One region of the Paraburkholderia sp. GAS199 genome, then DNA from elsewhere that is predicted to be linked to it. Evidence: riboswitches for the same ligand, from Rfam matches in the RefSeq annotation. Region 1 holds a riboswitch; the other holds the start of a gene.
What was found. A riboswitch is a leader RNA that binds a small molecule or an ion and turns the genes downstream of it on or off. The one in region 1 is predicted to bind manganese.
Positions count from the first base shown of each region.

Region 2: linked by a shared signal. The riboswitch ahead of P3T18_RS10935 (sodium:calcium antiporter) and the one ahead of P3T18_RS23655 (TMEM165/GDT1 family protein) in region 1 are both predicted to bind manganese.

Region 1 covers NZ_JBNDMM010000006.1:369,367-376,963, reverse strand. The annotation lists gene P3T18_RS23675 (LysR family transcriptional regulator) at 1-722, opposite strand, end outside; gene P3T18_RS23670 (MerR family transcriptional regulator) at 965-1,447, opposite strand; gene P3T18_RS23665 (NADH:flavin oxidoreductase/NADH oxidase family protein) at 1,634-2,866, shown strand; yybP-ykoY riboswitch at 2,951-3,115, shown strand; gene mntP (manganese efflux pump MntP) at 3,126-3,692, shown strand; yybP-ykoY riboswitch at 3,798-3,980, shown strand; gene P3T18_RS23655 (TMEM165/GDT1 family protein) at 3,990-4,580, shown strand; gene P3T18_RS23650 (MEDS domain-containing protein) at 4,727-5,416, shown strand; gene P3T18_RS23645 (hybrid sensor histidine kinase/response regulator) at 5,460-7,088, shown strand; gene P3T18_RS23640 (helix-turn-helix domain-containing protein) at 7,116-7,597, opposite strand, start outside.
Region 2 covers NZ_JBNDMM010000002.1:1,088,878-1,096,474, forward strand. The annotation lists gene P3T18_RS10910 (oxidoreductase) at 1-265, opposite strand, end outside; gene P3T18_RS10915 (UvrD-helicase domain-containing protein) at 502-2,592, shown strand; gene P3T18_RS10920 (c-type cytochrome) at 2,685-3,590, opposite strand; tRNA gene P3T18_RS10925 (tRNA-Arg) at 3,876-3,951, shown strand; gene P3T18_RS10930 (NADP-dependent oxidoreductase) at 4,105-5,124, opposite strand; yybP-ykoY riboswitch at 5,229-5,400, shown strand; gene P3T18_RS10935 (sodium:calcium antiporter) at 5,555-6,565, shown strand; gene P3T18_RS10940 (SphA family protein) at 7,147-7,597, shown strand, end outside.

The sequences.
Region 1 (7,597 bases):
CGCGACAGGCGCGCGATGCCGAGTCCCGCCTGCACGGCCCGCTTGACCACCTGCGGACTCTGTATGTTCATGATCGGCTGCACGACGACACGCTGCGTGCCGTGCGTGTCGCGAAACTCCCAGTAACGGCTCGGCGCATCCGACGCGACGAGCACGTCGTGCAAGGCGAGTTCGCCCGGCGTGCACGGCACCGGACAACGCGCGAGATAGTCAGGACTGGCGACGATGACATCGCGTATCTGCGCGAGCGGCCGGCAAACCAGCGACGAATCGCGCAAGCGCCGCTCCGCGCTGAAGCAGACGTCGAACTCGCTGACGGCCACGTCGCTCATGGTGTCGAACACCGTCAGCTCGAAACGGATGCGCGGTTCCAGCGCACGATACGTCGCCAGGACATCCGGCAGGTCGGTGGTCGCGTAAAGCGACGACGCGGCGATTCGCAGCGAGCCCGTGGGTTGTCCCACGGCGCACGCGATGCATTCGTCCATGGCGTCGAGCTGGCTCAGCAATTCGATGCTGCGTTCCCAGTACATCTGTCCGATGGCGGTGAGCGACACATGCCGCGTCGTGCGATTGACGAGCCGCACGCCGAGATGTTCTTCGAGCGTCGCGAGACTGCGTGTCACGACCGAGTTGGACATGTTCAGTTGCTTGGCCGCCTCGGCAAAACTCAAGCACTCCGCGACTTTGGCGAAGATCCGTATTGATGCCAGCTGATTCATCGTGTTCTCCGGCGCGCACCGGGTCGGCCATCGCGTGGACGCCATGCGCGGGCATCGCGGCTTGGTGCGGCCATGGTGCGGCATCAAGCGGCATCACACCGGCCTTCAGCCGCCCGAGCCTGGAAGTTGGAATAGAGGATGAATTCGAGCTTAGCGGGTACGGGCTTACGCGAGTCCGACCGGCAGATTACCGAATTGTCATGTGGCGCGAAGCTTCATTCGCGACGCCGGCCGATTGCAGTCTAGCGGGACCGGACCGCGCGGCGGCTTGTTTTGCCGAGCACCTTGACGTCCTTGCTCGCGAGAACCGGACGGCCGACTTCGCCGCGTTGTATGCGCGACAACACGCGCTTCGCGTTGGCGGCGCAATCCATCTCCGCGGGCCTGGCTTCGATCTCCTCGATCAGCCACACGAGATGTGTTTTGCTCTGCGCGAGGCGAGCCTCCAGCGCTTCGATGTCCTGCACCTTCAGACGCAGCGTGTCGAGCAAGGTGGCGTGCTGCCACTGCGCCGAATCGGGCGGCAGCAGCATGGCGATCTCGTCGAGACTGAAGCCGGCCTTCTGCGCGCTCGTGATGAGATCGAGAACCAGCGCGGCTTCGGCGGGATAAGTGCGATAGCCGTTCGACTCGCGTTGAACGGTCTTCAACAGACCGATGCGCTCATAGAAGCGGATGCGCGACGGCGCAAGCCCGGTGCGTTCCGCGAGTTCCCCGATTTTCATTGGCTCGATACTCCGTGAAGACTGCGTTGCGCCGTTCGTGCCGGATGGCGCAAACCTCGAAGCCGACTTTAATCCGCGAGTCGAAAAGCGGTCAAGCGGGCGCTCGGGGTCCACGTACCGAAAGCGCTTGACATTAAACTTCACTTCAACCTTAGAGTGTGCAGCACGATCAATCGAGGTGGTCCCATGAACGTGTTCGACACACTCACTCTCCCCAACGGTTCGGTCATCCCGAACCGGATTGCCAAGGCGGCCATGGAAGAAAACATGGCGGACGCCGATCACGCGCCCTCCGAAAAACTCATGCGCCTCTACGCGGCGTGGGCGAACGGCGGCGCCGGCCTGCTGATTTCGGGCAACGTGATGGTCGACAGCCGCGCCATGACGGGGCCCGGCGGCGTCGTGCTGGAGAACGCCGGCCAGTTGGCGAAATTCTCCCGCTGGGCGCAGACCGGCCGCGCCGGCGGCGCGCAGTTCTGGCTGCAAATCAACCATCCGGGCCGTCAGATGCAGGCCAGCCTCGGTCAGCCGACATGGGCGCCGTCCGCTATTCCGCTCGAACTGGGCAAGCTGTCCAAACGCTTCAATACGCCGCTCGCCATGACGCAGGAAGTCATCGACGACGTGATCGCGCGATTCGCCCGCACGGCGCAACTGGCGGAACAGGCGGGCTTTACCGGCGTCGAAATCCACGCGGCGCATGGCTATCTGCTGAGCCAGTTCCTGTCGCCGCTCACCAACCGCCGGACCGACCGGTGGGGCGGCTCGCTGGCGAACCGCGCGCGTTTGCTGCTGGCCATCGTCGAAGCGGTTCGCGACGCCGTGTCGCCGGCGTTTGCCGTTGCCGTGAAGCTGAATTCGGCGGATTTCCAGCGCGGCGGCTTCACGGCCGACGACGCGCGCCAGGTGGTCGAGTGGCTCGGCGCGTTGCAGGTGGACCTGGTCGAACTATCCGGCGGCAGCTACGAAGCGCCGGCCATGCAGGGCGAAGCACGCGACGGCCGCACTCTGGCGCGCGAGGCCTACTTCCTGGAATTCGCGCGCGACATCCGCAAGGTCGCCAGGATGCCGGTCATGGTGACGGGCGGCATCCGGCGGCGGCAGGTCGCGCAGCAGGTGGTGGAGAGCGGCGTGGAGATGGTCGGCGTGGGCACGGCCCTCGCGATCCATCCCGATCTGCCGCGGGACTGGAAAAGCGGCAAGGACAGCGCGCCCGAACTGCCGCCGATCGTCTGGAGGAACAAGACGCTGGCGTCGCTCGCGAACATGGCGACCGTCAAGTTCCAGTTGCGCAAACTGAGTCTCGGCAAAACGACCGACCCGGCGGTGTCCCCGCTGCGCGCCCTGCTTCTGCAACAGGCCACCGACGCATGCCGCACGCGCCGTTACCGGCGCTGGATGTCGCAACGCGCGGCCTGAACGCTGCGCCACGCGTTTGGCCGACTCGTATTGCCGACCCGTAAGGCCAGTTTAATTACAAAAAGCTTTCTGACGTGATAAGCTCGTGCTGTCTTTGGGGAGTAGCCGGCTTCTACCCAGAAGCGCCTGCGTCAACATTCTCGGTCGCCAGACCGTGGTGCAGGCAGCCCTTTAGTTGGCAAGACCATCGACACACCACGCGACCGGTCGGGCGCGGCGGTGTGTCGCGGTTTCCGCCCGACCACGAGCCACCTCTCTCATGAACCCTGTTGCAACGCTTTTCCTCGCTTTTGCCATGTCCACCGACGCCTTCGCGGCTGCGATTGGCAAAGGCGCGACCCTGCATCGTCCGCATTGGCGCGAAGCGCTACGCACCGGCCTCATCTTCGGTGTCATCGAAGCGCTGACGCCGCTGATCGGCTGGTTTCTCGGCCGCGCCGCGGCACAATACGTATCGGCCTGGGATCACTGGATTGCGTTCACGCTGCTCGGCGTGCTCGGTGCGCGCATGATCTTCAACAGCTTTTCCGCCAGCGAAACTCACGAGACGAAACCAACCGCCCATTCGTTCTGGCTGCTTGCGCTCACCGGTTTTGCGACCAGCATCGACGCGATGGCGGTCGGCGCCGGCCTCGCCTTCGTCAACGTCAACATCTACTCCACCGCCGCGGCCATCGGCCTCGCCACCGCGACCATGGTGACCATCGGCGTGCTGCTCGGCCGCGTCATCGGCAACGTGGTGGGACGACGCGCGGAACTGGCGGGCGGCGTCGTGCTGATCGGCATCGGCTGCGTGATTCTCGCCGAGCATCTGCAGGTGTTGTGAATCCGGCTGCGCGGCGCTCTCATTGAAGTGCGCGCGCCCCACCCCACGCGCCGCGAACCGATTAATGGCGTAAGTTGCGCCGCTCGCTGACGGCGCGGTAGAATCGCGGCTCTCATTGGGGAGTAGCCGCCTCGACTGCAATGTTCGAGGGTGCACGTCAACATACTTGGAGGTCGCCAGACCGCCATGGCGTGCACAGCACTTTGCCTGGCAAGACCGATGACTCGCATTCCGACCTGACCGGGTCGCCGGAGTGCGTGTCATTGCGTTCTTATAGAGCGGCCCGGCCCACAATACATGCAATCATTCCTCGTATCGACCAGCGTGGTCGGCCTCGCTGAGATCGGCGACAAGACCCAGCTTCTATCCCTCGTGCTGGCCGCGAGATATCGCAAACCCATCCCCATCATTCTCGGTGTGTTTGTCGCGACGCTGATCAATCATGCCGCGTCCGGCGCGCTCGGCGCGTGGCTCGCCAGCATTCTCAGCCCGGCCATTCTGAACTGGGCGGTGGTTGCCTCGTTCGCGGTGATGGCCGTCTGGATTCTGATCCCCGATAAGCTCGACGGCGCCGATGCCGTGTCCACCAAACATCCGATGGGCGTTTTCGGCACCACGGCCCTGACGTTCTTTCTCGCCGAGATGGGCGACAAGACCCAGGTCGTGACGATCGCGCTCGCCGCGCGCTTTCACGAGTTTTTCGGCGTGGTGGCCGGCACGACGCTCGGCATGATGCTGGCGAACGTGCCGGTGATCTACCTGGGTCACAAATTCGCCGACCGTCTGCCGACCAAGGCCGTGCACATTCTGGCGGCCGTCATCTTCGTCGTGCTCGGTGGCCTGGCGCTGCGAACCGCGCTGTATCCGCAGCAGTACCCGATGTTCTGATCCGCACGGCAAGCAGAAAAAAGCATATTTCAGCGGGCAATGCCATACCATAGGCATGCGTTGCCCGATTCGGGACGGGTGGCGCCCTTCGGGCTGCCACTTCCCGTCATCAGACCGCACGACCCGCCGTCACCCAGGGGCATTCAATGGACGATCGCATCGCTATCGCCGGCACTTTGATGGACGCGTACCACGTCTGCGCGTTCTTCGACAGCCGCGACCAGGAATACGAAGCCCTGATTCCGTATTACCGGCAGGCCGTGGAATCCGGCGAGAAGAACTTCCATATCGTCGCGCCCAATCTCGCGGAAGATCACCGCGCGAGGCTCGCCGCGGCGGGCATCGACGTCGCGCATTGCGAAGCGTGCGGTCAGCTCGAAGTCGTGACTTGGCCAGAAGCCTATCTCGACGAAGAAGGCCGTTTCGACAAACAGCAGATGCTGCGCATGGTCGATCACCTCACCGGTTCCGGACGCGACGCAGGGTTTTCGCGGCTGCGCATCATGGGCAATATGGACTGGGCGTTCGGCGATCTCGCCAGCGCGCCGGATCTGATCGAGTACGAGGCCGAAGTCAACGAGATCATCGAACGCAACCGGCAGCCCGCCGTGTGCGTCTACGACATGGCGAAACTGTCCGGCGCGATGCTGATGGACGTGTTGCGCACGCACCCGCTCACGCTGATCAACGGAATCGTGCAGGAAAACCCGTTCTTCATTCCGCCGTCTGAAATGCTCAAGGAACTCAAGGCCCGCCGCACGCAAACCGAGTCACAGACCCAGACGCAGACTCAGACGCAAGCCCAGACGCAAGCCCAGAACCAGGCCGGCGCCTGACGCAGCGAGCCAGCGATTCCGGCGTCATGAACAAACGCACCTGATGAGCATCGACCGTTACCACAACGAGAGCCCGGAGAGCGCTCTGAGAGACCTCATGGGCCTGCTCGCGCTGCCGGCGCTGTGGCCCGGCCGCGACGGCAACGCCATTGTCGCGCTGATGACGCAGGCCATCGAGCGGATCGTGCCGCTCGATATCTGCTACGTGGACGTCCCGCTGCTGCCGGAAACCACGCCGCTCGTGCAACTGCAAGTGCGCGGCGCGACGGTGAGCACGGACGAAAGAGAGCACTGGCAGGACGCCATCGCCGCATGGCGCCGGCTGCCTATCGGCACGAAAGTGAATCTGTGCGACACGCCGATCGGTCAGGTCAGAGTGATCCGGCTCAGCATGGGTTTCAGCTCCGGACAAGGCAGCATCTGGTTCGGCGCGCTCAACGATCCCGTCAACGCCGCCTTCCCCACCGTCAACCAGATCGCTTTTTTGCGTGCGGCCACCTCGCAGGCGGCAACCGGCATTCTGGCCGCGCGCGCCGCGCACGAGCGCGAAGAAGCCAACCGTTCGAAAGACGAGTTCCTCGCGATGCTCGGTCACGAACTGCGCAATCCGCTTGCCCCGATCTCGACCGCGCTCGCACTGATCCGTCGCGAGAACGGCAACGCCGCCGACAAATACCACGAGATTCTCGAGCGGCAGGTCGCGCATCTGTCGCGCCTCGTCGAAGATCTGCTCGACGTCAGCCGCATCACGCGCGGCAAGATCGAACTGCAGCGCGAAGGTCTGCGTATCGCTTCGGTCATCACGCGCGCCGTGGAAGCCGCGAGCCCGCTCGTGGAGCAGCGCCGGCAGCGCTTGTCGGTGATGCTGTCCGATGACGGCGCGCAGATCTACGGCGACCTGACGCGCCTCACCCAGGCCTTCAGCAATCTCTTCAACAACGCCGCCAAATACACCGACGTCGGCGGCGAAATACGCGTCAGCGCACGCACCACGGGCAGTCATGTGACCGTCTCGATCAGCGACGACGGCGTGGGCATCAGCGCCGAACTCATGCCGAAGCTGTTCAGGATTTTCGAACAGGGACGCACGACCATCGACCGCTCGGAAGGCGGCCTGGGCATCGGCCTCGCGCTGGTCAAGAATCTGATCGAACTGCATGGCGGCTCGGTGCGCGCAAGCAGCGAAGGTCCGGGCAAAGGCGCCACCTTTACGGTGACGTTGCCGCTGGCAACCGGCAGCCAGATCGCCAACGCGGCGCCGCAACGCATCCGCGTTCCCGAGCCGTTGTCTGCCCGCCCGGACACGCGCATCCTGCTGGTCGACGACAACCTCGACGGCCTGTTCTCCATGGAAGCCTTTCTCACCGACGTAGGCTTCGACGTGATCACCGCATCCGATCCGGTGCAGGCGTTGGATCTGGCCGCGCAGTTCAGCCCGGGCGTCGCCGTTCTCGACATCGGCTTGCCCGGCATGGACGGATACGAACTGGCCGTGGCGCTGCGCGAGCAGCCGCAGCACGCGGCACTCCGCCTGTTCGCGCTGACCGGCTATGGCCAGGCCGAAGACCTGAAACGTTCCGCGCGAGCCGGCTTCGAGCGGCATTTCGTGAAGCCGGTGGCGTTGATGGAGCTGGTCGAAGCCTTGAAGGAAACTCAACCGCCCTCTCGCTGACAGGTCGCGGCGCACGGCATGGCGCGCTTACATCGCGCCCGCCGGCCGCGCGTCGTCGGTGTCGACGCAGCACACCAGCACCTCGGCCTCCCCCTCGCCGACGCTCAGATAGACATGCCCGACTGAACTGTCGAAATACAGGCTGTCGCCGGGATTGAGCGTGAACACCTTGCCATTCTCGAAGCGCAACTCCAGGGTGCCGCCGAGCAGAAACACGAACTCCTCGCCCGCGTGGCGGATGTAATCGGGAAAATCGGCGAGTGTGCGCGCACGCACATGCGCGCGCATCGGCACCATGCGCTTGCCGGTGAGATCGTTCGCGAGCATGCCGTACTCGTAGTTCGGCGTGTCGTAGATCATCTGTTTGCCGGACGCCGTGAACGACGGCGTCATCGGCGTCACCGAACCGCGCCGGGGACGTCCGAAGACCGCGTCGAGGTCGAGTTTCAGCGTATGCGCGAGCGCCGCGAATTTGTCGTACGTCAGCGCGATATCGCCGCGCTCGCTCT
Region 2 (7,597 bases), on a different contig from region 1:
TGCCGGCTTCCAGCGTGCGGCGCGCGAGGTCGAAGTGCGTGTCGTTGGGCGTGGCGATGACGATGCAGTCGAGTTCGTCGAGTGCGAGCAGCGCGTCGAGATCCGCGACGATTTTGGCGTGCGGATAATCGGCCAGCGCGTGTTCTGGCTTGCTGGTTGCAATGGCCGCGACGTTCGCGCGGCCGCAGTGCTCGATGACCGGTGCGTGAAACGTCGCGCCGGCAAAACCGTAACCCATCAATCCAATCTTCAGCGATGCGGACATGCGTGTCTTCCTGCAAAAACGGCGCGCCGCTTTGCCACCGCGGCGGCGGCGCGCAACACCCCGATTGTGGCATGTATCCGTGTTAACATCGCTCCTCTCGCGCGGATCGCGGCGAGCCGGAAAGCCCGCAACGATTTGCTTCGGCGCCCGCTCACAGCCCGCGCAGCATGCCCCCGGGCCTCGGTTTCGCATTTTCGTGCACGAGCGCCCTCAACCGTTTTACCCGTCCACAAAGTATGTCCGCAGGCCTGAATCCCGCTCAAAGTGAAGCGGTCCGTTATCTCGACGGTCCGTGTCTCGTGCTCGCCGGCGCAGGCAGCGGCAAAACGCGCGTCATCACGCAGAAAATCGCGCACCTGATCGAAGCCAAAGGCTTCGAGCCGCGCCACATCGCCGCCGTCACCTTCACGAACAAGGCCGCGGCGGAAATGCGCGAGCGCGTGGGCAAACTGCTCGAAGGCAAGACGCTCACCACGCCCGGCAAGGAAGGCCGCAAAGTGCCCGTCAACCAGTTGACGGTTTGCACCTTCCACTCGCTCGGCGTGCAGATTCTGCGGCAGGAAGCGGAACACGTCGGCCTCAAACCGCAGTTCTCGATCATGGATTCGGACGACTGCTTCGGCATGATCCAGGAGCAGGTCGGTTCGACGGACAAAGGCTTCATCCGCAAGATCCAGTCGATCATCTCGCTGTGGAAGAACGGCCTCATCATGCCCGAGCAGGCCATCGCGATTGCCGCGAACGAAGACGAGCATCAGGCGGCGATCGTCTACCGCAATTACGTCGCCACGCTGCACGCGTATCAGGCCGTCGATTTCGACGACCTGATCCGTCTGCCCGCCGAACTCTTCGCACAGAACGAGCAGGTGCGCGAGCGCTGGCAGAACAAGCTGCGCTATCTGCTGATCGACGAATACCAGGACACCAACGCCTGTCAGTACGAACTGGTGAAACTGCTGGCCGGCCCGCGCGCGGCCTTCACGGCGGTGGGCGACGACGACCAGGCCATTTACGGCTGGCGCGGTGCCACGCTCGAAAATCTTGGCCAGCTCAGCAAGGATTTTCCGAAGCTGCATCTGATCAAACTGGAGCAGAACTACCGCTCCACGGTGCGCATTCTCACCGCCGCGAACAACGTGATCGCGAACAATCCCAAGCTGTTCGAGAAGAAGCTGTGGTCCGAACACGGCATGGGCGACACGATCACCGTCACGCCGTGCAACGACGAAGAGCACGAGGCCGAATCGGTGGTGTTTCGCCTGTCGGCGCACAAGTTCGAGCGGCGTGCGAATTTCCGCGATTACGCAATCCTGTATCGCGGCAATTTTCAGGCGCGCATCTTCGAACAGGTGTTGCGTCGCGAGCGGATTCCGTACGTGCTCTCGGGCGGTCAGTCGTTCTTCGACAAAGCCGAAATCAAGGACATCTGCGCGTACCTGCGTCTGATCGCCAACGCCAACGACGACCCCGCGTTCATCCGCGCGATCACCACACCACGGCGCGGCGTCGGCAATACGACGCTCGAAGCGCTCGGCTCGTTTGCCGGGCAGGCCAAGGTGTCGCTGTTCGAAGCGGTGTACATGGGCGGCATCGAAGCGCGTCTGTCGCCGCGTCAGATCGAGCCGATGCGCGTGTTCTGCGACTTCATGCAGCGTCTCACCGATCGCGCCGAAAAAGATGCCGCCGGCACCTTGCTCGACGAACTGATGGACGCGATCCACTACGAGGCGTATCTGTACGACGCGTTCGACGAACGTCAGGCGCAGGCCAAGTGGCAGAACGTGCTGGAGTTCATGGAATGGCTCAAGCGCAAAGGCACCAAGGCCGAGCCGGCCGGCGCAGAAAATAGCGAGGCAACCGGCTACGACACCGCCGACGGTTTCGGCGACACGGGCAAGAATCTGCTCGGCCTGATCCAGACGGTCGCGTTGATGTCGATGCTCGAAGGACGCGAAGAAGACCCCGACGCCGTGCGGCTTTCCACCGTGCATGCGTCGAAGGGACTGGAGTATCCGCACGTGTTTCTGGTGGGCGTCGAGGAAGGCATCATGCCCCATCGCGGCGGCCCCGACGACGAGCCGATCGACGACGCGCGCATCGAGGAAGAACGCCGCCTGATGTATGTCGCGATCACGCGCGCGCAGCGCAGTTTGCATCTGAACTGGTGCAAGAAGCGCAAGCGCGCGAGAGAGACGGTGGTGTGCGAGCCGTCGCGTTTCATCCCCGAAATGCTGCTCGACGACGCTCCGCCGCCGACGCCCGAAGAAGCGCCGATGTCACCGAAAGACCGGCTCGCGAGTCTGAAGGCGCTGTTGCAGAAGCCTTGAGCGCGTCGAGTGTGGCTGGCGTATGAAAAAATCCCTGCCCGTGTTGCCACGGAGCAGGGATTTTTTATGCGGAATGCAGCAGTGGACGCGGCTTATTTGACGGCGCTCACCATGTAATCGACGGCGGCTTTCACGTCCGCATCGGAGGCGTTGGAGCCGCCTTTGGCCGGCATCGCGCCCTTGCCGTGCAGTGCATAGTTGTAGACCGTGTCCATCGGGTCTTTCAGACGCGGTGCCCACGCGTCCTTGTCGCCGAACTTCGGTGCGTTCAGCACGCCGGCCGCGTGACACGCCTGACAGACCTGCTGATACAGCGCCTTGCCCGCCTGCGATGCGTCCGCGCTCTGCGTGCCGCCGGCGGCCGGCGCCGCGGCTTGCGGCACGCTCGCCATGGCGGCCATCGCGGCGGCGGCCTGCGCCGCGCCTGCGTCCGATGCGCCGGCGGCAGCCGCACCCGATGCCGCCGCGGCACCCGACGCTGCGGCCGCACCCGCGACGGGTTGCGCCGGTTCAGGGAAGCTCGCGCCGGAATTGTTCGCCATGTAGACCACCGCGCGGGCGATTTCGAAGTCGCTGTAGTCGTCCGGGCTGGTGCCGCCGCGCGGCGGCATCGCGCCCTTGCCGGCGAGTGCCGTGTGCCAGAGCGTATCGAAGCCTTGCGAGATGCGCGGCGCCCAGTCGGCGGTATTGGTGAACTTCGGCGCGCCCGCCGCACCCGACGCGTGACACGCCGAGCAGACTGCCTTGTAGACTTCTTCGCCGCTCTTGTAGACGCGCGGCGCATTGGCGTCGCGAATGTCGACCTGAGCGAACGGCTTGATGCGAGCGGTGACTTCGGCGTCGGAGAGAGAGTCGGTGCCGGCGCCTGTGCGCGTCGAGTTGTCGACGTAGACAGCCAGTAGAACGATGATGACGATCGGTACAGCAAACCCGGCGATGATCGCGGCGATGAGCTGTGCGGGGGTCTTGATCGGGGCTCCGTGTGGTGCTTCGCTCATGCTTGTCTCGTCTCCGTGGGTATGTGAGCGGTACAGCGTGACGGCAACTTCTTGTTCTTTAATCAGCCACGGACGATTATAGACGCAAGATTTCGACGACGGCGAGGACCGCGGCGCGGTGTTCAGCAGGCGTTTACCCGCATCGCGAGGCGCGTCGGCGAGTGGCCTCAAAGCGCCGGAAACCGCGTCGCAGGCCGTCCGGTGGACGGTTCAGCCGAAACCGGGTATCCTTTCGGTCTCGCTTTGGCGTCGCTTCCGTTCAGGTTGCCGCGCTTTCGTGTTGAAGCGCCCGTAGCTCAATGGATAGAGTACTGCCCTCCGAAGGCAGGGGTTGCTGGTTCGATCCCAGCCGGGCGCACCAATTCTGGTCAAGTCTCAACGCGGTTTTCCCCCGTCTTTCCCATTCCAGTCTTACTCGAGACCGCAAGCCCGCGCGCCGCTCACGCATCGCCGCGAACAGCAGCCGTCGTTCCACCGACTGCCGCCCGCGCCGACTCACGCAGTCAACTACGCATCAAACGCGCACCAGCAGCTTGCCGAGATTCTTTCCTTCGAACAGGCTGTTCAGCGCTTGCGGCAGCACGTCGAAACTGTCCATATAAGTTTCCTGGTAAACGATTTCACCGTTCTTGACCCACGGCGCGACCGTTTTCAGCATCTCGTCCATGCGGTAGACGAAGTCGCGCGCGAGGATGCCCTGAATCGTGGCGCGCTGAAACAGCATGTGTTGCAGGAAGCGCGGCGCGAGGTCCGGTGTGTCGAGGCCGCCGTCGTACTGCGCGATCGCGCCGCAGATCACGATGCGCGCGCGGCGTTTGATGAGCGGAATGACCGCGTCGGTGACCATGCCGCCCACGTTGTCGAAATAGACATCGACGCCGCCGGTCGCCGCTTGCACGGCCGCCTGCAAACCTTCGAGCGTCGGATGCGCGCGGTAATCGACCGCGCCATCCAGTTTGAGCGTGTCGGTCAGGAATGCGCATTTGTCCGGACCGCCCGCGATGCCGACGACCCGGCATCCCGCGCGCTTGCCGAACTGCGCCACCAGCGAGCCGACCGCGCCCGCCGCGCCGCTCACGACGAGGGTGTCGCCGGGGCGCGGCTTGCCGGCTTCCATCAGGCCGAACCATGCGGTGCGGCCGGGCATGCCGAGCACGCCGAGCGCGGTGGAGACCGGTGCGGCGTCCGGGTCGAGCCGCGTCAGTTCGCTATGGTGACATTTGGCGTACAACTGCCAGCCGCTGTAGGCGGATACCCAGTCGCCCGCTTTGAATAGCGGACTCGCCGAGGCCACCACTTCGCCCACCACGCCGGCGCGTTGCACGATGCCGAGCGGATGCGGCACGTCGTAGGTATTGCGCTCGTGCTGCTGAATGCGGATATACGGATCGACGCTGACAATGCGCGCGCGGATCAGCACTTCGTTTGCGGCGAGCTGCGTGTCGATCTCGCTTTCGCGCAATTCATAATGTTCGTCGCCGACGCGGCCTTCGGGGCGCTTGACGTAAAACCACTGGCGGTTCTGGTAACTCATGTGAGGACTCACTGCTGTCGAATACGGTTGTCGATCTTACCAGTGGCGCGCTGGCCGCCTGTCATATGTCGAAGCTTGTTGAAAGCACGATGCGCCGTTAGAATCGCCCGGTCATTGGGGAGTAGCCTTCCTTCATTCCTTGAAGGAGAACGCGTCAACATACTTGGCCTGCGGGTCATGGCGCGTTCGACCGGGTTGGTTTGGCGAGACCATTGGCGTACTGCTTCGTTCTGGTCGGACGGGTGGCGGTGCGTCATGGGTTCGTCACTATCGTCCGACCACGGAGTTGCCCTGTGAATCATCGTCGTGCCCTGTCTGTTTTCCCGTTTGTTTGCACGATGCACCGCCCGTTGCGCGGCATGCCGTTTGCACGTCCGTTCGCCGTCACGTCCCAGTTCACCATTGCGCTTTCGTTTGCGGGGAGCCGCGCATGACCGGTCTTCTGTTCGAACTCGCCATCATGCTGGTGATCATTCTGGTGGCGGCGGAGTTGTTCACCAATGCGCTGGAGCATCTCGGCGAGCGTCTGAAAATTTCCGAGGGCGTGACGGGTTCGCTATTCGCGGCGGTGGGCACGGCTTTGCCGGAGACGCTCGTGCCGCTGCTGGCTATCGCCGGCGGCACGACCGACAGCGCGGTCAATCAGGAGATCGGCGTCGGCGCCATTCTGGGCGCACCGCTGATGCTGTCCACCCTGTCGACATTCCTGATGACACTCGCGATTCTCGGCTCGCGCGGCGTCACGGGTTGGGTGACGCCGGAGCGCACGGGTTTCACGCGCGACCTGAATTACTTTCTGTGCGCCTTCGTGCTGGCGGCGGTGGCGATGTACGTTCCGCACGAGCAGATGCTGGTGCGGGCGCTTTTTAGCGTAGCGCTGGTCGGCGTCTATGTCACCTACGTGGTGATGACGTTCCGTGCGTCGGATCAGCTGGTGGACGCTGGTCACGGTACGGAAGCGCCAGGCAAAATGCTGCTCTCGCGGATCGGCATTCCGACGAATCTCGCGACCATTGCCGTGCAACTGGCGCTCGCCGTCGCACTGCTGGTGTGGGGCGCGGAAGGTTTCATCCATGGCGTGCGCGGCGTGTCACAGGCGCTCGGCGTGTCGCCGTTGCTGCTGTCGCTGCTCATTATTCCGATCGCGACAGAGTTGCCGGAGAAGGTCAACAGCATCCTGTGGATTCGTCGCGGCAAGGATACGCTCGCATTCGGCAACATCACCGGCGCGATGGTGTTTCAGGGGACGCTGCTGCCGGCAATCGGCATCTTGCTGACGCCGTGGACACCGCGCATCGAAGTGGTGACCGGCATCGTGATCACGCTCGCCGCCGCTGCATGGTTGCGGCTCAACGTGCGCGAACGCGGCGTGCCGGTGTGGGCGTTGCTGGTGAGCGGCGTGTTGTATGCCGTCTATCTGGCAATCACGCTGACTCGCTGAAGAATGGGATCGGCGGGAAGATTCGCCGATCCTCGCCGACTGTTTTACGCAGCCGAATGACGATGAAAACGCGACGATTACCGCAAGCTTTTAAACCCGGAGTGAGTGCACCCGCAACCGAACGCAGAAAATGCCGCTTGAATGGCCGATGAATTCGGGCGCTGGCGGAAATGCGCTGGTTCTGGTCCGGTTACAAAATTTATCTCTGTTCTTTTACGGGACGTTTGCTAGTATTTCTGAACGACGTTTCTCGCTGTTCCCGTTGCGCCTCCCGCATAGTCAATGCGGCGTCCGTGTGTTGCTGAAGGAGCGTCCATGCCCGCCATGTCTTCCGTCACGCCATCCAGACAACGCTTCTTTTCTTTGCGGCAACCCGGGTTGCGCTGTGCCCGCTCGCTTATTTTCGCTTCACGAAAGAAATAAAGTTTGAGTTGTCGCGATTATGAATCGGCTAATGTCGGTCTGAAAAATCACGCGGTGTCGGGCAAAAAAATCACAATGCCCTCTGCCTTTTCATAATCGTCGAATGGCAACGAACTGCACTCGCGTACAAATGAAAGTTTGATAGACGAGGCGAAAAAATGGCCGTTCTGCGTTTGCCTGGATCCGCAGCACTTCTCACCACCGTCGGCCTCGCTTTGTCGCAGCCGGCGCTCGCAACCGAAGGCGGAATCGGCCGGCCGATCACCGGTATGCAGGTCACGCCTTATGCCGGCGTCGTGCCGCCCACCAGCGACTGGGTCGTATCGGCCAGCACCATTTACTACGAAGGTTCGCTGGGCGCGAGCAAATCCATTCCGATTGCCGGAACGGTGACGGCGGGCATCAATGTGACGGCGATCTACACCATCGTCAGCGCGATCAAAACCTGGGGCATCACCGTGGGCGGCTGGAACTTCGCGTCGGTGTTCGGCGTGCCGTTTCAATACACCGACATCTCGTCCTTCCACGGCATCCTGCCGAACGATTCCAACACGCAGTTTGCCGACGTCTTCTTCGCGCCGGTCGTGGCGGGCTACCACCTGACGAAGA